Regions from separate parts of the Sporosarcina sp. G11-34 genome, predicted to be linked through region 1. Evidence: a T-box and tRNA genes for the amino acid it is inferred to sense, from the RefSeq annotation. Region 1 holds a T-box; the other regions hold tRNA genes.
The links. A T-box is a leader RNA that pairs with one kind of tRNA and senses whether it is charged. The one in region 1 lies ahead of KSU66_RS15080 (valine--tRNA ligase), so its partner is inferred to be a tRNA-Val.

Region 1 (7,057 bases):
GGCGCTTACGCAATACAGGTACATTACGCTCAATGGTAAGAGAAACCATTTTACAAAAAGAAGATTTTATCTATCCGATATTTGTCGTCGAAGGCGATAACATTAAAAACCCAGTAGACTCGATGCCGGGTGTATATCAATTATCACTTGACCATCTAGCAGCTGAAATTGATGAAGTTGCTTCTCTTGGAATACCATCCGTTTTATTATTCGGTATTCCGAAAGCTAAAGACGAGATGGGATCCGGAGCTTATTCGGATGAAGGAATTGTTCAAGAAGCGACTCGTTTTATCAAAGCGCGTCATCCGGAACTTGTTGTAATTGCGGACACTTGTCTTTGCCATTACACTAGTCACGGTCATTGCGGAGTTCTTGAGAACGATGTTATCCTAAACGATCCGTCACTCGAGCTCTTAACAAAAACAGCAATTAGCCAAGCGAAAGCAGGGGCTGATATTATTGCACCTTCTAACATGATGGACGGCTTTGTTGCGGCGATTCGTCAGGGACTTGATGAGGCAGGCTTTGCGCATATTCCAATTATGTCGTATGCAGTTAAATATGCTTCGGCTTATTACGGACCATTCCGAGATGCAGCAGATTCTGCACCGCAATCGGGTGACCGTAAAACGTATCAAATGGACCCGGCAAATCGACTCGAAGCAATTCGTGAAGCTGAATCAGATGTTGCTGAAGGTGCTGACTTCTTAATCGTTAAACCAGGTCTTTCTTATTTAGATATTATGCGCGATGTGAAAAATAACTTCACGTTACCTGTTGTTGCGTATAATGTGAGCGGCGAATATTCAATGGTAAAAGCTGCTGCTGGTAATGGTTGGATAAATGAAAGAGAAATCGTTCTTGAATCACTTACAAGTATGAAGCGTGCTGGGGCAGACTTAATCATGACATATCATGCAAAAGATGCCGCGCGCTGGTTGGGGGAGAAATAATTGGGTAAAGATTATCAGAACTCTAAACAAGCGTTTAAAGAAGCAGTTGAATTAATGCCAGGTGGGGTAAACTCACCAGTTCGTGCATTTGGATCTGTAAGTATGGATCCGATTTTTATGGCGAGCGGAAAAGGTGCAATGATTACGGATATTGATGGCAATGAGTACATCGATTATGTATTGTCGTGGGGGCCACTTATTCATGGTCATGCGGATGCAAACGTTGTAGAAGGTATTAAGCGTGTTGCTGAAACAGGTACAAGCTTTGGTACACCTACTCTAGCGGAAAATGAACTCGCAAAACTCGTCATTAAACGTGTGCCATCGATTGAAATGGTTCGTATGGTTTCGTCTGGGACTGAGGCTACAATGAGTGCTTTGCGTCTTGCACGTGCTTATACAGGCCGTAATATTATCCTGAAATTTGAAGGATGCTACCACGGTCACGCGGACTCACTTCTTATTAAAGCAGGTTCGGGAGTCGCAACTTTAGGATTGCCAGATAGCCCAGGCGTTCCAGAATCAATTGCACGTAATACGGTGACTGTCGCTTATAACGACCTTGAAAGTATTAAAGTGATGATTGAGGAATTTGGCGATGATTTGGCTGGTATTATTGTTGAACCAGTTGCTGGTAACATGGGTGTTGTTCCACCGGAGCCAGGATTTTTAGAAGGACTTCGTGAACTAACGACAGCTAACGGATCACTTCTGATTTTCGATGAAGTTATGACTGGTTTCCGCGTCGGTTACAACTGTGCGCAAGGACATTTTGGTGTACAACCAGATATTACGTGTCTTGGTAAGGTTATTGGCGGGGGACTGCCTGTTGGAGCTTACGGAGCGTCACGTGAGATTATGGGTAACGTCGCGCCGTCGGGTACTGTTTATCAAGCGGGTACGTTGTCGGGTAATCCTTTGGCAATGACTGCTGGTATAGAAACGCTGAAAAAATTAACGCCTGAATCATATGATTACTTTATGAAACTTGGTGATCAACTTGAGGCTGGTTTCTGTGCGGCTGCTGAGAAATATAATATTCCTCACACTGTTAACCGTGCGGGTTCAATGATTGGCTTCTTCTTTACGAATGAAAAGGTTATTAATTATGATAAAGCGAAGACGTCTGACTTAGCATTTTTCGCTGAGTACTATCGTTTGATGGCTGAAGAAGGTATTTTCCTTCCGCCTTCACAGTTTGAAGGGATGTTCTTGTCAACTGCGCATACTGAGGAACATATTGCGAAAACAGTGGCAGCATTCAATACTGTATTTGAAAAGCTTTCTAAAAAGTAATGTAAAATAGACACTTGAGTCGATTTCATAATAAGTATTTAGCGTTAAAACCCAAATAATATAGATTTGCGTTCCAGGCGGACGCTGTCCGTGGGGCGGGCGTTGAGTCTCCTCGTCGCAAAAACGCTCCTGCGGGGTCTCATCTGTCCCGCTAATCCCACAGGAGACGCCGCCTTCCACTTCAATCAACTGATGATAGACCATTTCATTGTAGTAGCAAAGGGCTTTAATCGATTAAATTTAAAAAAGAGGACAATTCGTTTGAGTTTGAACGAATTGACCCCTTTTTTAGTTACTATCATCTTCTAACTAGTAACCCTAATGCATACAATTGTTTGTGAAGGAATAGGAGGAGATACTAAATGAAAACAGTCCAATGGCAGATGCAAGAAAACTTTAAATTCCCGGCCTCTACTGGCGTGCCAACAGGTGTAGAAACAGTTAAAGTGACTCCGAGATTTACAATAGACAGAACAGAAGCCTCTGTGAGGTTAACTGGTATTTATCATCTTGCTGTAAATGTTGAATTTGACGGTGAAGTGAACGAACTGTCTGAACGGATCGAAGATGAAGACGTTATATTTATTGATGATGTTGATACTCAAGGAGAAACTGGATACTTTGAATACGCAATTCCATTTAACATCGATTTACCGCCAGAAGCGGATGATCCTTTGAATATTGTTACGACGAATGCTGTGTGTGAACAGAACGGACAAGGTGCTCTGGGCTTAATTTGGGATGTGGAATGTTCATACAGGCAAGTCATTATCGTGCAAGAAGAAAGTCCAGAGCAAAAATCGGCTCACGCAGAAGCAAAATTAACTGCAAAGGCAGATCTTGAAGCCGAAGAAAAATCAGAACCAGAAAAAGAATCCAAAGTAGTATTGAAGACGGAATCAGCAGCGGAATCAAAAACTGAAAACGAGCCAGTTCTAGAACAAGAAGAAGCCACCGAAATCCTACTAGAGACTGTGAGCTTTACTGAGAAAGATGAAGTGTTAGCGTTTTTAATGGGTCTAGAAGATGCTTATTCGGCAACTTCGTTTCGTTCAAATGATGTCCCTGTGCAAAGCGAAAGCTAATCCGGCAAGAACACAAAGTAATAAAAAGTCTCCCGCTGTGGGGATAATTAATAATCTGATTAACTGAAAAACTGCAATAGGCAACATAATGTTTTTGCAGTAACATCTTGTTCTTCGGAGCCAAGGCGGTAATAAATATGGATTATATCCTTTTCTCATAACACAATCCTTTCGTGATATACTTGACGTCTATAGCACTATTCCGTTATAATTGAATCAACTGCATAATGATGCGATGAACGGGATAGTATGTGAAACTGTTTTCTACAGAGAAGGGACCAATGCTGAAAGGCCCTGTAAATAGGTCATTGAATGTCACCCGTGAGCAGTTTTCGTGAACATGATGAATTCCTAATTGGAAAACCATCACTTAAAGTAGCGAAAACCGGTTTGAAGCCGTTAGATAATTTTTGAGGTGTACATTTATTTGATGTGCACGAATAAAGGTGGTACCGCGAACAGCTCCTTCGTCCTTTTTAAGGCGAATGGAGTTTTTTTATGGAAAAAAATAATTAGTTGGAAATAGGGAGGAACTTATTATGTCAAAAGACGAATTAACGATGCTGACAAAGTACGATCCGCTGTCGATTGAAAAAGGACGTTATGAGTGGTGGCTTAAAGGTAAATACTTTGAAGCACAACCTGAAAGTGATAAAGAACCATATACGATTGTAATTCCACCACCAAACGTAACGGGGAAACTTCATCTTGGACATGCTTGGGATACAACATTACAAGATATTTTAATTCGCATGAAGCGCATGCAAGGATATGATGCACTTTGGCTTCCAGGAATGGACCATGCGGGAATCGCAACACAAGCACGTGTTGAACAACGCCTACGTACTGAAGGGAAATCACGCTATGATTTAGGACGCGAGAAATTCATAGAAGAAACATGGAACTGGAAAGAAGAATACGCATCACATATACGTGATCAGTGGGGGAAACTTGGCCTCGGACTTGATTATACACGTGAGCGTTTTACGCTAGATAAAGGATTATCAAAAGCTGTTCAAGAAGTCTTTATTACAATGTATAATAAAGGTCTCGTTTACCGCGGTGAATACATTATTAACTGGGACCCTAAAACAAAAACTGCCTTATCTGATATTGAAGTAATTCACGAAGATGTGCAAGGTGCATTCTATCATATGCGTTACCCACTTACAGATGGAACTGGCAGCATCGAAATTGCGACAACACGTCCTGAAACAATGCTTGGAGATACTGCAGTTGCGGTACATCCGAAAGATGAACGTTACAAACATCTTGTCGGAAAAATGATTACATTACCGATTATTGGCCGTGAAATTCCAATCATTGCAGATGATTATGTTGATATGGAATTTGGTAGCGGTGCAGTGAAAATTACACCAGCACACGATCCAAATGACTTTGAAATTGGAAATCGTCATAATTTAGCACGTATCCTTGTGATGAACGAAGATGGATCTATGAATAATCTTGCTGGAAAATATGAAGGCATGGATCGTTTTGATTGCCGTAAAGAAATTGTTAAAGACCTACAGGAAAGTGGCGTTCTCTTTGAAATTGAAGAGCATCTACATTCGGTTGGTCATTCAGAACGAAGCGGCGCGGTTGTAGAGCCTTATTTATCAACACAGTGGTTTGTTAAAATGCAACCACTTGCGGATCAGGCAATCGACCTTCAAAAAGGCGAAGACAAAGTTACCTTCGTCCCAAGTCGTTTCGAAAACACTTATTTACGATGGATGGAAAATGTCCATGACTGGTGTATTTCACGACAATTATGGTGGGGTCACCGAATTCCGGCTTGGCATCATAATGAAACAGGCAAAATTCATGTTGGTCATGAAGCGCCTGCAGATATTGAAAACTGGAATCAAGATGAAGACGTATTAGATACTTGGTTCTCATCAGCATTATGGCCGTTTTCTACAATGGGTTGGCCAGATACTGAAAACGAGGAATTCAAACGCTATTACCCAACAGATGCACTCATTACAGGATATGATATTATATTCTTCTGGGTATCACGCATGATATTCCAAGGCATCGAATTCACAGGAGAACGTCCGTTTAAAGATGTATTAATTCACGGGCTCGTTCGAGATGAACAGGGACGCAAAATGTCCAAATCACTCGACAACGGTGTCGACCCAATGGATGTTATCGATAAATATGGGGCGGATGCGTTACGTTATACACTTTCAACAGGAGGAGCACCTGGACAAGATATCCGTTTCTCAATTGAAAGAGTAGAGGCGACGTGGAACTTTGCCAATAAAATCTGGAATGCTTCTCGTTTCGCATTAATGAATATGGACGGCATGACATTCGATGAAATTGATTTGACAGGTAAGAAATCAGTTGCCGATACATGGATTTTAACGCGCTTAAATGAAACGATTGCGCAAGTAACAAATCAAGCCGAGAAATATGAGTTCGGTGAAGTAGGGCGCTCATTGTACTCATTCATCTGGGATGACCTTTGTGACTGGTACATCGAGATGGCCAAACTACCATTGTACGGAGAAGACGAAGATGCGAAGAAGATGACGCGTTCTGTTCTTGCGTATGTTCTTGATAATACGATGCGTCTACTTCACCCGTTCATGCCGTTCATTACGGAAGAGATTTGGCAGAACTTACCGCATGAAGGCGAATCGATTACGATTGCTGCATGGCCGGTTGTAGATGAGTCGCTTTCAGATAAAGAGCGCGCATCTGAAATGAAATTGCTAATGGATATTATTCGTTCAGTTCGAAATATCCGTGCAGAAGTAAATACGCCGATGAGTAAAGAAGTTCCTTTATATATTTCAACAAGGGACGAGGCAACGGCGGGAATCTTAGAAGCAAATCGTATGTACATCAATCGTTTCTGTAATCCAGAAACACTAACAATCGGTAAAGATATTTCAGCACCAGGCAAATCAATGTCCGCAATCATCACAGGCGCAGAATTATTCCTACCGCTTGAAGGATTACTAAACATTGACGAAGAGCTTGCTCGTTTAACGAAAGAGCTTAAGAAATGGCAAAGCGAAGTGAAACTTGTTCAAGGTAAATTAGCGAACGAACGATTCGTATCTAATGCACCTGAAGCAGTAGTAGCTGAAGAGCGTGCGAAAGAACAAGATTATCTAGAGAAATACGCTACGGTTGAGAAGCGTATGAAGGAATTGAAAGAGATTTAATTAAGAAGGTTGACCCCTGTTGCTTAGTGCAATGGGGGATTTTTTTGTTTTGGAAATCTGTTTTAGTGTGAGGTTGTCTGGTCAGGTTAAAATATATAGTAAATTGGTTTTGAGTTTTTAAAAACAATATACATAAAAAGTCGTGTATGATTGAATATTATTAAAATAGTCTTTGCTTAAAATTGTCCGAGTATGGTAATATAGGTTTATATTACTTTGATATTACCTTTAATGTGCTAGGTTAGTAGGTATAATGAATTATTATTAATGGTGTTATTATTTATAGACAGGCCATTGTACGTGAAACTATGTTCAGTAAGGTGGGGTAGGCTGTGAAAAAGTATCTTCAAAATGAAAAAGGGCTGACACTTGTCGAGGTATTAGCAACCCTCGTCATATTAGGCATAGTCTTTGTAGGAATCATGAATATTTTCCCGCAGATGACATTATTTAATGCGAAAACGTATACAAAGCTTGATACAATGAATCTCGCACGGCAGGAAATGGCGGATATTAAATCAAATGAAATGATACTGTC
Region 2 (7,057 bases), on a different contig from region 1:
TAATCTTTCAGTTACAAAAGGAATTCTAGTGAAAGATATTAATGGGAGCGGCGGGGATTTCAATGTGACCGTCGATGTTACGAAAGCATACAAAGACGCAAAAGTGACGGTCGACAAATCATCCTTCACGTTGAATGGTGAGCAATTATTGACAGTTACACTTACTGCCTCAAGAGAAGAAAAAGCAAAAGCGGGTTCAGAAATACTAGGATACATCAAGATTAATGGCAAAGAAACTGCAATTTCGTTGCCATTCGCGGCTGATTTCGCTGGAGCAGCGGCAGTAGAATTTAAAGATTTTGAAATTACGGAAACAGATTTGTCATTTGATGGCGACGGCGTACAAGACGAAGCAACGCTTTCCTTCACAGTAACAGGCGATTTGGGACTTAACTTCCTTGAAATTTGGGATATTATGGACCCGGATGGCGGATCATACGGGGACGGTTACATCGGTTATCTACATGCTGCCGAGGAGCTACCCGCTGGATCTTACCAGTTGGGAGTGAAAGGGCAATATAGACCGTGGGCTTCCGGTGCACAACCAACAACAATTCCGGATGGCCTTTACACAATTGACTTCGCCGGAGAAACAGTTTCAGGATCACCCCCAGTAGTAGGGGGCTATGTTGGCCCGGTAGTCGTGAAAACTACGAAACCCGAAATAAGTGGTTTGGTTACGGAGGGACAAGCAACAGGTCAAGTGACAGATAAATATTTAGAGTATAATGCGGAACTTACGAACTATGGTCTTAACTTTGATTTGAATGAAAAACTAAAAGCCTTTTATGTAGTTACGAAAAACGATATCGCGGGACAACCTATCTCATTCAAATTAGCGCAAGATGGTTCATTCACATTCCCTATTTCAGCATTTGATGAAGAAACGGATACAGTGACAGTTCTCATTCAAGATGCTGCCGGAAATAAAGGTGAACAAGTGATTCACGTTGGAGAAATAGTTGAAAAGGATCTAGTCGAGTATTCTATCGATAAAAATAGCCTTTCACTTCAAACTGGCGATAAAGAAAGTTTAAAAGTAACAGAAACGACAACAAAACCGGATGGTACAATTGAAGAAAAAGACGTTACGTTGGAAGCAGAATTTACATCTGCTGATGAATTAGTTGCAACAGTAGCAAATGGTACTGTTACAGCAATTGCCGCGGGGACAACCGAAATCGCGGTAAGTTACAAAGAATTCGCCGCCATTGTTGCAGTTGAAGTGGCAGCAAAACCGGCACAAGATGAAGTTACTTATTCTGTCAGTAAAACGAATCTTACAATTGGTGTTGGCCAGCAAGAACAACTCTTCGTTACACAAACTATAACGAAAGCTGATGGCACAGTTGTTGAAAAAGATGTCACAGGAACAGCAAGCTATAACGTTGTCAATAATAAAGTTGCAACAATTCACAAAGGGCTTATTACGGCAGTCGCACCAGGTAAAACGCAAGCCCGTGTCATGATTCCAGGACAAGAGACTATTTATGTTTATCTTGAAGTGACGCAAGCTCCGCAGGATATGGTCACTTATTCGGTAAGTAAGAAAAATTTAACACTTGGTGTTGGCCAATCTGAACAGTTTTATGTCACGGAAACAACGACTAAGCCAGACGGTACAATCATTGAAAAAGATGTCACGGGAAATGGTAGCTACAACGCTGTCAATAACAAAGTTGTGACAGTTAAAAAAGGTCTTGTTACAGCGCATGCAGCCGGTAAAACGCAAGTGCGTGTAATGATACCAAATCAAGAAACAATCTTTGTATACGTTGAAGTTATGGAACTTCCGCAAGACATCGTCACATACACTGTGAACGAAACAAATGTGAAGATGGACATTGGCGAACAAGTGCAGTTGAAAGTAACTGAAACGACGCTGACGCCAGAAGGAAAAACAACAACTAAAGATACGACTGCAAAAGCGACATTCAAGGTGATTAACAATAAAATTGCGACCGTTCAAAAAGGTCTCGTTACTGCACATGCGTCAGGCAAAACGCAAGTATGGGTTACGATTCCAAATCAAGATTCAATTCTTGTGTATCTTGATGTAAAAGAAGTAGCGCAAGAACAAAAGTATACCGTTTCCGATATGGAAATCGCGGATCAAGTGAACACTAAGAAATTGAAGGAAATCTCTGTCGAAGTACCCGAAAACGATGAAGAAATCGTGATTGAATTTAACCCTCAAATTATGAAAATGATCGAAAAGTCCAAGAAGGACCTCATTCTTACTCGGGGTAAAAAGACGTTTAGATTCTCTGGAAAAGCTATTAAGGGATTGATTCAAGAAGCCGGCAATGGTGTTACAGTGACGTTAAGTAAAACTTCGGTACAATCAATCGATAAAGCTGTATCGGAAAACTTCGTACTCGGTCTCGCCAGTGGTACGGGTGATGAAAAAGTTTCGCTTGATACATTTAACGAGTCTATCGAAATTATACTTCCGATAGATCTGTCTAAAGTGAAAAAGACAAATAAGCTAGCTGTTCTTGACCTTAATGTGAATAAAACATTAAAAGCGAAATACAAAAAAGACGGACTTGAATTTACAGCGAACGGTGCTGGTAGCTTCGTAGTGATTAACGACTAAGCAAACAAAGATGGCTCTGGAATCCCAGGGCCGTTTTTGTTTGTAATAAGTATCTTGAACGTTCTGCCAGATTGTTGATAACTTTATAGTTAATTTAATTTAATTGGGGGGAATTCAAATGGATATTTCATTGGGCAAAGTATTAGTGGGACTACCTAAAATAATCGGTCAAAAAGATGCAGTACATCCGATGGATCGCGAGTGGGAAAGTGCAATTTTCAAAGAACTTATTGAAGAAGCAGTTTGGGTGGGAACAACAAAGTTGGATGGGGACGGCCAAGCAGATTTGAAAAATCATGGCGGACCAGAGAAAGCTGTGTTTGCCTATCCGTCAGAGCATTATACTTTTTGGTGTGAAGAGTACGGGATTACAGATATGAAGCAAGGCGGTGTGGGAGAGAACTTTTCGATGATAAATGTCACGGAAAAGGATATTGCGATTGGCGATACATTTGAAGTCGGAGGTGCAATCGTACAAGTTTCACAGCCGAGGCAACCGTGTTGGAAACCCGCACGCCGTTTCAAAATTAAAAATCTTGCACTTTTAATTGAAGATACGGGAAGGACTGGCTGGTATTTTCGCGTATTACAAGAAGGGTTTGTTGAGGAGGGGCAAAAATTTAAGTTGATAGATCGTCCCGTCCCCGAATGGACAATTGAAAAATGTAATCGTGTAATGCATATCGAAAAAGAAGATTTGGAGAAATCCGCCAATCTTGCCAAGTGTGAGTGGTTAGCTACCAATTGGAAAAGAACGTTGACGAATCGGGTTGAGAAAGGTGAACATCCCCAACTAAGTAAAAGAGTTTTCGGGCCAAACGAATAAAAAGTTATTTCAAATCGATATCAAATAGAAACTTTAACCGCCATAAAAAAAATTAGATGGGATGAAAGGAAACAAGAAGTCGCGGTTTGCGGCAAGTGGACGGAATGAAATCTGTGCAGCCCAACCAATCTGACGTGAAAGTGAAATTACTTTTTTAGTTCGTGCGACGCGCTGTTCTTCATAATGTTTTAGCGCGTGTTCAATAGTTTCCATATTTCCAATAGCATTGCCAAGCACGAGGGCATCTTCAATTGCTTGTCCGGCCCCTTGCCCCATATTAGGCGTAGTCGCGTGTGCAGCGTCGCCAAGTAAAACTACACGGCCGTACACAAATCGACGAAGTGGCTTAATATCCTGTATGTCATGATGAAGAATTTGTTCTTGATTGGTGTCACGAATTAAAGAAGGAACAAACTCCGGAAAATCTGAAAATAAATTGGCTAGTTCGTTCCGCTTTAATTGTTTGAAAAAAGCATCACGTTCTTTTACTTTCACGCATGCAAACCAATAGACATCCCCATTTTTTAAAGGCGCATATCCAAAGCGTCCATCTGTCGACCAAATCTCGCTTGATGTATGCGCGTGAACACGGTTCCTATTTTCTGTAATCCCTCTCCAACAAGTATAGCCCGCATATCTTGGCGCGGAATCGGGGACTAATTTTTTTCTGATCGGTGAATGGATGCCATCAGCCGCGATTAATAAATCAGCTGTTACTTGCTTTTCATCTTCAAAATATGCAGTTATATAGGTTTCTTTTTCTTGTATATCGATGCATTTTTTGTTATACGTAACCGTTCCAGACTGGAGGGATTCCACCACCAATAATCGCTATTTTCATCCCTGACACACCCTTTATTTTTCATGTTGTGATTATTGTAGCATTATATATGTTGAACTTATGATTTCTACATAATCCCCTAGCGCCGAGGGGGAGAGAGAAGGATTCTTTAGTTCGGCTTATATATACTTGCGCCCTGGGGATAGTTCGTCCAATCACTTTGTGAACCCGTCCATATAATAAGAAGAAGTCCGGCCGACTTAAAAGTGGTGAAGGGGGGAAAATATATGTGTTTTGAAGATGAACGACGGAGACGTCAAGTAGAGTTGATTTGCGAATGTCGGGAAGTACGATCGAACCGTGATAATAGAGACTTTTGTAATCGTAATCGCAGAGATGAATCCAGATGTCGATGCAATAGGTGTAACCGCAGACGAAATAACTTCTGTTGGTAAATGAATTGAAACGTAGCGAATAAAATAATATTTGCAGTTGCGTTTATAAAAAAGTGACCATTACTTCAAGTAGTGGTCACTTTTCATTTTACTACAAACTATGCTCATTTAAGTTCGGTGGATATCATAGTTAAAAATAAAAAAACACCACCTCCGAAGAGATGGTGTTTTGGAGAAGACCGCGTTCCGACGGTCTTCCTAAGGGTTTGGCACCCAATGGTCCCGATAGGGCTCGAACCTACGACTTCCACCTTGTCGAGGTGGCGCTCTCCCAGCTGAGCTACGGAACCGTTATTTTTGGAAGTGCATCTGTTTACTGCACAAGTTCTATTATAGCAAGCCTGAAAAAGAAGTCAACCCTTTTCGACAAACTCTTTTTTGGTAGTCAATTGAACAAAAATAAACAGGCCCGCGGTGAATTTAATAGGATTCTTTATTTAAACATATATCGCAATATCAAAAACAGCTATCCCACTCAATTTATTGGAATAGCCGTTTTTTATTAGTTTACACTAGTGGAGCTGTTCATCTTCAATTTCGTCCCTTGTGAAATAGAGGAAATTCTCTTCTTCCAGTTCAGCGAAGCGTTCTCTATTAATACCTAGGGCAAGATTGCCTTCGAAAATAGTTTCCCACCAAGTTTCAGTTGTTGTCATTGCATTTCCTCCTCGATTATCTATATTGTTAGAACTTTGTGTACCCTTAAAGTGATATAATACAAACGTGAAAAGAATGGAAGAACTAAGCTTCATATATCCATGTCTTAAGCAGTTAGAAGTCTATCAAAAGGGGCGATCTACATGGAAAAAGTTACATTTGCAATTGTAGGGACAGGAATTGTTGGCGAAAGAATTATTAACCAATTAGTAAGCAATGAGTCTGCAACGATTATTGCATTATTCGATGAAAACAAAACGCGACTTTCCGAAATGGCGAATACATATGGGCTAATTGCGGCATCCTCTTATGAAGAAATATTATCATTGAAGCCGGACTGGGTGTATATTGGCACACCGCCAGTTTCCCATGCGGTACTTAGCGAAAAGGCAATCGCGGCGGGATTAAATGTACTTTGTGAGAAACCGCTTGCACATGATGCGCTTGATGGTGAAGTTATGGCGAAAGCAGCTGTAGAGAGCGATGTTCATACAGCAATGCATTTTCCTTTAATGTACAAGCCGTCTGTTAGACATATGATGCATCTTGTGGAAGAAGGTGTTATTGGCGACGTTGTCCGTATCGAACTGTGTACATACTTTCCACACTGGCCACGTCTATGGCAACAAAACCCTTGGATTGGGTCACGTGAGCAAGGCGGCTTTACACGGGAGGTGTTCCCGCATTATTTTCAACTTATGTACAGAATGTTCGGTGAAATTTCAATTACGGACCATGAAACCGTCTATCCTAAAAATGAGTTACTTGCTGAAACAGGTGTCCTTGCAATTGGGAAGACAGAAAAACAGATTCCAGTATTATTAAATGGGCTCACGGGCATTGGACAAAAAGAAGAGCTCTCATACACAGTATATGGAACTGGAGGCGTTTTAAAACTGCGCAATTGGTCGGAACTTAGCATAGCCCAAAAAGACAGTCCTTTTGAAACATTGACTTCTTTCGAAACAGTAAAAACGCTTGTCGATGAGTGCGTGTTGGCAACTCAAAAAGAGGAAGCATTGCTAGTACCGTTTGCGGAAGGGCTTAAAGTTCAGAAATTAATCGATCATCTTTTAGCGTAATATGATGCTGTCGTTTGCATCATATTCACATTCTATCTATCATTAAGGGAATAACAGAATGGAGGGAACGTATTGAATTTCACAGCAAATGATGTTGAAACAATGATTACTTCCCAGCGAACGTTTTATTACAAAGGAAACACAAGGAGTGTAGCGTTTCGTAAAGAAATGCTTTTGAAGTTGAGAGCTACCATCATCGAAAATGAAGAGGCGATTATGAAGGCTCTTTATGGTGACTTAAGAAAAAGTTCATTTGAATCGTATGTCACCGAAATAGGTTTTGTCCTTGCAAGTATTTCAGACATGGTAAAAAACTTGGACAATTGGATGAAGCCAGAAACGGTAAAGACTCCAGTCCATTTACAGCCAGCGAAGAGTTTCGTTGTACGGGAGCCTTATGGGTCGGTGCTTATTATTGGACCGTTTAACTATCCCTTTCAGCTCGTTATGGAACCGCTTATCGGTGCGATTGCAGGTGGTAACTGTGCAATAGTAAAACCTTCGGAGACATCACTTCATACGGCACAAATTATTAAAAAATTACTCACGGAAACATTTCCACCAGAATATATTCGAGTCGTTGAAGGTGAGCGCGAAGAAACGTCGGCTCTTATTCATGCATCATTTGACTATATCTTTTTCACCGGGAGTATAGAA
Region 3 (7,057 bases), on a different contig from region 1:
GTTTTAGAGATAACACTTCTTCATATGAAGATGCCACGCGAAGATTATATGTATCAGCCATTTCAGTTAGCCTTTGCCTGTTTTCATCAAATAACACAACGATGTCAGCGTTATTGTTCTCCATAAGTTGCTTAATAATTCGTTCACCGACAATTCCGGTTCCAACTACTGCAAATGTAATTTTTGTCAAAAGAATCACTCCTATTTATTGGGATCAACACCGAAATATGATTTTGACAAGTATTAATGAGCATCTATACAAACCGTTGATTTTCGTTCCGAGCGGACGCTTTCCACTACAATCAACTAGAAATCGTATTCATTAGCTCAACATATACAGTTTTATAATCAAGTAAAGACTTTCGTGTTAATAACTCTATTGATTAAACAAACATGCCTAAGCGTTGCCTATTATACCGTAGTTACGCTTCTGCTAAATGAAATTAAATGGTTACTAAAAAAAGTAGGCCTTCCAAATCTTTTTTGCCCGATTATGGTTTTCATTATAACACTTAGGGTTAAATCATGTTTACTACAACAAGCGATTGAGGAGGAAATATAATGACAACTACAGAAACTTGGTGGGAAGAAATTTTCGAAGGAGACCTCGCCCTTGGCATTAACAAGGAGAGATTTGCTGAACTAGAAAATGAGAATTTCCTCTATTTTGAAGGGGAAGAAATTGAAGAAGATAAACTGTATTCGTAACGTTAACAATCCAGCCTGTACCTATTGCAAGTAGGGCCAGGCTGTTCTCTTATTCTATACTTCTCCAAAGATAAAGTGCCGCATAGCTCAGATACGGTGTCCAATCTGGAAAGTGAGCCGCAATTTCTTCTTTTGACGGTTTCTGATCCATTTCCCATAAAGTTTTCAGTGCATTTTGCAAGCCAATATCCGCAAGTGGAAAAAGATTTGGCCGTCCTAGGCCAGACATAAGGAATCCTTGGGCAGTCCATGGACCAATCCCACGATACGATGTTAACTCTGCTGTTACTTCATCGTCTCCTAGATACTTGAACTTATTTAAATCTAGCGCACCACTTGCTATCGCTTGTGACACCCCAATCATATACTCTGCTTTACGCGCGCTGAACTGCATCTCACGCAACGTAGCAACGTCCAGTTCCGCAGTTATTTCAGGCGACGGATATCGCCATACACCATCCGTTTCGGTTCCAAAAGTTTCAACAAAACGCATCGACAATGTATTCGCAAACGACATATTCAGCTGTTGGTGAATAATACTTCTTATTAATGTTCCATAAAGCGAGAAACTTCGGACAAGCGGTGTACCTTCATGTTCTTTAAATATCGGGGCCAAGTCTGTTTCCATAAAGTGCGAACTGATTCCTTCGAGAGATTGATTGAAGTGGAAGTTTGTTTTTACTTTCTCGATTTGCATTTCGTCCAGTGCCCCGTCTAAGATAAATGAAGGAAGCTCATTCGTACCCGTTGCCAGTAGTTTTACAATATTCCCCTCTTCCATAGGAATACGTATAGAACGATTCAAGACATCGACTGAATTCAAAGGATCACCAGAAAGTCGCTCAAGAGCACGATCAAAGTCATATTTAAATGGAAGTATTATTTTAGTTTCTATTACTTTCACCTTTTCTGTTTACTATTTGTGCCGTTATTATACTACTAATAAAGTTATTACGGAAAAGGGTTGACTTACTGAGTGGGTTTGCTATAATAGAGTTTGTCCAGTAAGCAGGACATAAACATTTTAATGTCGGTTTCGTAGCTCAGCTGGGAGAGCGCTACCTCGACAAGGTAGAAGTCGGGGGTTCGAGCCCCTCCGAGACCATAGGGTTTAGACCCTCAAGAACGCTGTAGGAACACGGTTTTCTTGTAAAAACACCACCTCTTCGGAGGTGGTGTTTTTTGTTGTTTATTTATTAATCGTCCCACCCAACACCTTATTTAAATAAAGTTATTAAAGGGTTATCGATTTCAATTAATCCAAGTGATAATTTAGTTGAACTAATTGTTGTTTTTCGAAACGACCTTCAGTTATCGTGAAGTATTTACCCAATCGATTTATGAATACGCTTAGTTTTTTATTGGTATACCACATTTTTTTCCACAGGAGTATCTTCTTCGAGTTCCTTTATTAACAGGAGTAGTTCCAGAGCACTCATTGTCGGCAGACTTTCCAATAAGATCATCGCAGATTCAAAAATTTTAAATTCAAAAGTTTTAATCTCCCCTTCAACATGAAATTCCGAACCAATTTGTTCTAACAAATAAATCTTAATAATGAATGGCTCCGCAAAATCCACAACAGGGTCCATATTTCTAGTAAGAATTAAAAATCCCAAATCCTCCATATTCTCGTTTTTTATTCCCGTATATATCTGCATATTTTCCAAAAGGCAATCTGATATGATTACATTGAAATCTTCTTTCATCTTTATCTCCCCCATTTTTCTTTATTAATACATTATCCATAAGCTAACTCTACTACGTTTAAGCGAATATATAAAATGCAGAAAATCGATTTTCGAGCCCTTTTCCGATGTGAATATTGAATTGTGTATTTACTTAATCTATCTAATTAGGCAAAAAATTATCTTCAAAATCAAACTTGCTAGTTTTCAGGTTCTTGTTTTATTATTGAAAACGAAAAAAGTATGATCCATAACGGACCATACTTTTTTCTTCCTCCAAATAGTTATGGAGGCTGCACACGGAAAATTTTTGTTTTTCAAATACTACTTTACCGTACTGCTATGCTGCTTTAAAAATGTTCTTTTACTTGCTGACGATTAAAACGAATATCTCGTCAGTGACGTTCCACTTCTCTGACTGTTTTAATAAACTTTCTTCTAGCTAGGGGTTCACATCGTTCTAGTGTAGCTTTCTCCCTGTACAGCCAGTCTTCATATTGCACTTAAAACAAAAAACTTTACCGATACTGCTTGCTGTTAAATTCTTACTTGTTCTTAACGAAACCTCTAACTCTTGGTTCCCGACGAGTTTTCACCCCGCCAGCAAAGCAAATTTTCCGCCAAGGCTGTGCATTTCATCTTCGGAAGTCCACCGTAGGTTACTCGTCTACTGGTTTCATTCTTCAGTTGTTTCACCTTGTAGTTAGTATATACCCACCCCTCAATATTCTAAACCTACTTTTAAATAAATTTTTAAATTACTTTTTATTTATTATATTTACTACGTGAAACAATTTAAATTTACTTATTTTAATAATAAATATGAACGTCAAGGTTTTTTTACTGCTAACTATTTGTCTACTGTGGAAGGAGGCGTCTCCTGTGGGATTAGCGGGCAGTTGAGACCCCACAGGAGCATCTTTTTGCGACCTTTAAATTCATGTTCGGCTGGCCCTACGGAAAGCGCCAAGGAAAGATCGAACTATAACTCTCCGCACAGTCGACCTGGAACGCAAATCTATATTATTCAGATTTTAATGCAAAATACTTAATAATAATAATAGGAAGCCTATTACTTTTTTCTTCATATCATATAAAGACTAAAGATCTTGAAAAATAGCGAAAAGGAGCGATTACGGTGTATTTCACTAAAGAAATACCTTCACATCCTAAGGATATTCGTCAATTTTTCGATACGTGGACAGCTACACATAAGTTAATGTTCGCAGCTTTAATGGCTGCAATTGCAACGGTTTTACAATCTGCTGGGGGAATGTTTCCAGGGGTTAGTTTTCTTATAAGCCTTCTTACAACAGCTCCTATATTGATAGGCTCACTCATTTCATTTAGATTGGGCGCAATGATTTATATGTTGACGACTTTTTTATTATTGATCATACAACCAAGCGAGTTAATATTTTTCCCCTTCACAACAGGATTGCTCGGACTATTCCTCGGATGGACATTACTTTTATTTAACCGACGAATAGAAATTATCGTTTCGAGTGGTACCTTATTATTTCTCGGTATGTGTATCCCATTATATCTATTCGCCTTTCCCGTTTTCGGCCCCACAATTCTCTCTTCGTTTAACATGACTGTTTTGGCATTTATCTTTAGCTTCTCACTACTCTATTGCTGGCTCTGGTTGGAAATAGGCTTGTTATTGTTGCGGAATATAAAAAACTTCTTATTATAAAACCACTTTAATTGTATGTAAATTTCTTGAGTTACAAGCTCATATAAATACGAAAAAAGCATGATCCCGGAGGATCATGCTTTTTTCTGCCCCAATACTAATGGGGTCTCGCACGGAAAATTTGTTAGTTCTTCATTTCACATTCACAAACTGTTCTTTCTGACGACTAACTATCAACCTCGTCAATGCAGTTTGACTGGTACGACTGTCTTCTTAAGCCAAATTTCGGCTAGGGGATCACATCTTACTTTGTGTGAATCTCACCTTCCACAGCCATCCTTCAAGTTGCACTTAAAACAAAAAACTTACCGCCTACTGCTAGATGATACACGATCGGCTCACTTTTACGGACTGAGCCTCCTGAAACCTAAACTCTTGGTTCCTGACGAGATTTTCTTTTGCCAGTAAAGCAAATTTTCCGCCAAGGCTGTGCAAATCATCATCGAAAGTCAACTGTAGGTTACTCGTCTACAAGCTTTCTTTCTTAGTTGTTTAGCCTTGTACTTAATATATACCCCAGTTTAAGGTTGTTAAACCTAATTAAACAAACTTTTTAAATAATTATTATTTAATGAGTGATTAAATTTAAACTCCAAGTATTTTAAAGGTAACATCCTTTACTCCAGATATCATTTCTAATTAATCTAAACCAAGACATCTTGATCTGTCGAATAATACCTGACTATTTCATGCTTGTCTCAAGGTTTGTCTTCTGTTATTTCCTCACTTATTTCTCCACTAGCTTCTTCATTATCACGCGTTTTATGCGCGATACGCGAGGCTGCTGATGCAGCGATACTTGCGACTAAATCATCAAGGAAAGTATGGATACCTCGCCCTTTTTTCGTATCTAGTTCATTAATAATGCCGATTTTGTTTTTATCCAAATAGCCAAATGTTGTAACCGCAATCGAGCCATATGTGAATACTGCTCCAAGCGCTATTGTTTCATCAACACCAAATAATCCTTCGTCTGATTCAACAATTTGTTGCAAGGGAGCAGATAATTTTCCTTGCTCCGCAAGTTCGTCTAGTTCAATTCCGACAAGAATTGCATGCTGCAACTCCCGTTTTTCCAGCACACTATTAACCGATTCAACGCAATAACTCATTTCTAACTCCGGATTATAAGGCAACTGCATTTCATAAACAATGTCTGCAATGTCTTGGATTGTAACCCTTCTACGTGCTAATGCAGCCTTTGTAGCGTCTTCCACTGTCTTTGAATGTACTACTTTCTTTTTACTTACCATATCTAACATCCCCCTAATTTCTTTAAGTCAAGCACTACAACTATTATACCTATTAATTAGGATATGATACAATTTCACTACCAACTACACGAGGAGGCCATAACATTATGAAGCAAGGTAAAGTTGAAGAATTCACGATTCAGAGTAAAGAACTAGGCGAGGATATGCAGGTAATCGTCCACTTACCGCATAATTACACCCCCCTTTATAAATATAATGTACTCATAGCATCAGATGGAAAAGACTATATACAATACGGACGTGTTGGACGCGTGATTGATGAATTTATCGAATCAGGTGATATTGAGGATGTCATTTTCTTCGGGGTCCCATACAAAAGCGTAAGTGAACGGAGACGTATGTACCATCCCGAAGGTGACAAGCGCGAGGCATACACACGCTTCCTGGCACACGAACTTGTCCCATACATTGATGAGCATTACCCGACTCTCCAAATCGGGGCGGGAAGAGGCTTAATCGGCGATTCTCTTGCGGCTACGATTTCATTACTTACTGCTGTAAAATATCCTCATACATTCGGAAAAGTTATTCTACATTCCCCATATGTTGACGACTTTGTTCTCGAGAAGGTTCAGTCAGTAAAAGACTCTTCTGCCTTTTCGATTTATCATGTGATCGGTGAAGGAGAAACGGAAGTGAATACCCAAGTTGACGGGGTTCAAGATTTCCTGACGCCTAACCGCGAACTAAAAAAGGTAATCGAATCACAAGAATTCCTATACTTTTATGATGAATTTAAAGGTGACCATACTTGGAAGTATTGGCAGCCGGATGTCCGCCGAGCGCTTGCAATGGTTTACGGTCAATAATTTTAGAATAATGACAGACAAGCGTTATTTCTGTTACAATTAATATGATCACTATAATTTTTTAATTATATAAGGAGGCTTTTGTTATGAAATACGGTATTGTAGCATTCCCATCAAAAGAACTTCAAGAAATTGCAGATGGGTATCGCAAGAGATATGACCCACATTATGCGCTTATTTCTCCACATATGACTATCAAGGGCGTCTTTAATGCAAACGATGAAGAAATTGAAGAAGTTGTAAAAGCTATTAAAGAAGTTACTATCAAACACGCTCCATTCGAACTAAACATTGCAAAGGTAGGCACTTTTGCACCCATTACAAATGCCATTTACTTCAAAGCAACGCCGAGCGAAGAATTATCAAGCTTGCATAAGAGTTTGAACTTCGATTTCTTCGGAGAAGAACCACCTTATGCATTTGTTCCACACGTTACAATTGCACAAAAACTCACATCCGGTGAACACGACGACATTATCGGCCAGTTGAAAATGATTGGTGTCGATCATACCGAAACGATTGAAACCCTGCACCTAGTCAAGCAACTTGAAGATGGATCATGGGCTGAGTTTAAAACATTACATCTTGAAGGAAACAAGTAAATTTTGTTCCACGTAAATATTGCGACTTCAGATCGCGAAAGAGAAGATGCTTTTTCTGTAAGACGTAAAGTGTTTGTCCAGGAACAAGGTGTTCCACTTAACTTAGAACTTGATGAACTTGACGAAACAGCAGATCATTTTATCGTCTACACGACCGATATCCCTATCGGGGCAGGTAGAATCCGCGAATCCAATGAAGGTATTGGTAAGGTTGAGAGAGTTTGTGTTCTTCCCGAATACCGGGGAAAACATATTGGTGTTCTAGTTATGCAAGCAC

Region 2: it has a tRNA-Val gene. The T-box ahead of KSU66_RS15080 (valine--tRNA ligase) is inferred to sense a tRNA for this amino acid. The anticodon was not compared.
Region 3: it has a tRNA-Val gene. The T-box ahead of KSU66_RS15080 (valine--tRNA ligase) is inferred to sense a tRNA for this amino acid. The anticodon was not compared.

What each region holds. Positions count from the first base shown of each region.
Region 1 is NZ_JAHNZW010000010.1:77,020-84,076, forward strand. Features, by position in the region: gene hemB (porphobilinogen synthase) at 1-953, shown strand, start outside; gene hemL (glutamate-1-semialdehyde 2,1-aminomutase) at 954-2,249, shown strand; gene KSU66_RS15070 (hypothetical protein) at 2,612-3,334, shown strand; T-box leader at 3,561-3,812, shown strand; gene KSU66_RS15080 (valine--tRNA ligase) at 3,874-6,519, shown strand; gene KSU66_RS15085 (type IV pilus modification PilV family protein) at 6,852-7,057, shown strand, end outside.
Region 2 is NZ_JAHNZW010000006.1:233,692-240,748, reverse strand. Features, by position in the region: gene KSU66_RS10745 (S8 family serine peptidase) at 1-2,599, shown strand, start outside; gene KSU66_RS10740 (MOSC domain-containing protein) at 2,718-3,425, shown strand; gene KSU66_RS10735 (FAD-dependent monooxygenase) at 3,459-4,247, opposite strand; tRNA gene KSU66_RS10730 (tRNA-Val) at 4,879-4,951, opposite strand; gene KSU66_RS10725 (hypothetical protein) at 5,174-5,317, opposite strand; gene KSU66_RS10720 (Gfo/Idh/MocA family protein) at 5,462-6,400, shown strand; gene KSU66_RS10715 (aldehyde dehydrogenase) at 6,473-7,057, shown strand, end outside.
Region 3 is NZ_JAHNZW010000001.1:358,132-365,188, forward strand. Features, by position in the region: gene KSU66_RS01655 (Gfo/Idh/MocA family protein) at 1-190, opposite strand, end outside; gene KSU66_RS01660 (hypothetical protein) at 562-708, shown strand; gene KSU66_RS01665 (DNA-3-methyladenine glycosylase family protein) at 758-1,612, opposite strand; tRNA gene KSU66_RS01670 (tRNA-Val) at 1,741-1,813, shown strand; gene KSU66_RS01675 (hypothetical protein) at 2,067-2,417, opposite strand; gene KSU66_RS01680 (hypothetical protein) at 3,535-4,095, shown strand; gene KSU66_RS01685 (phosphatidylglycerophosphatase A family protein) at 4,794-5,348, opposite strand; gene KSU66_RS01690 (alpha/beta hydrolase) at 5,456-6,178, shown strand; gene KSU66_RS01695 (2'-5' RNA ligase family protein) at 6,265-6,780, shown strand; gene KSU66_RS01700 (GNAT family N-acetyltransferase) at 6,784-7,057, shown strand, end outside.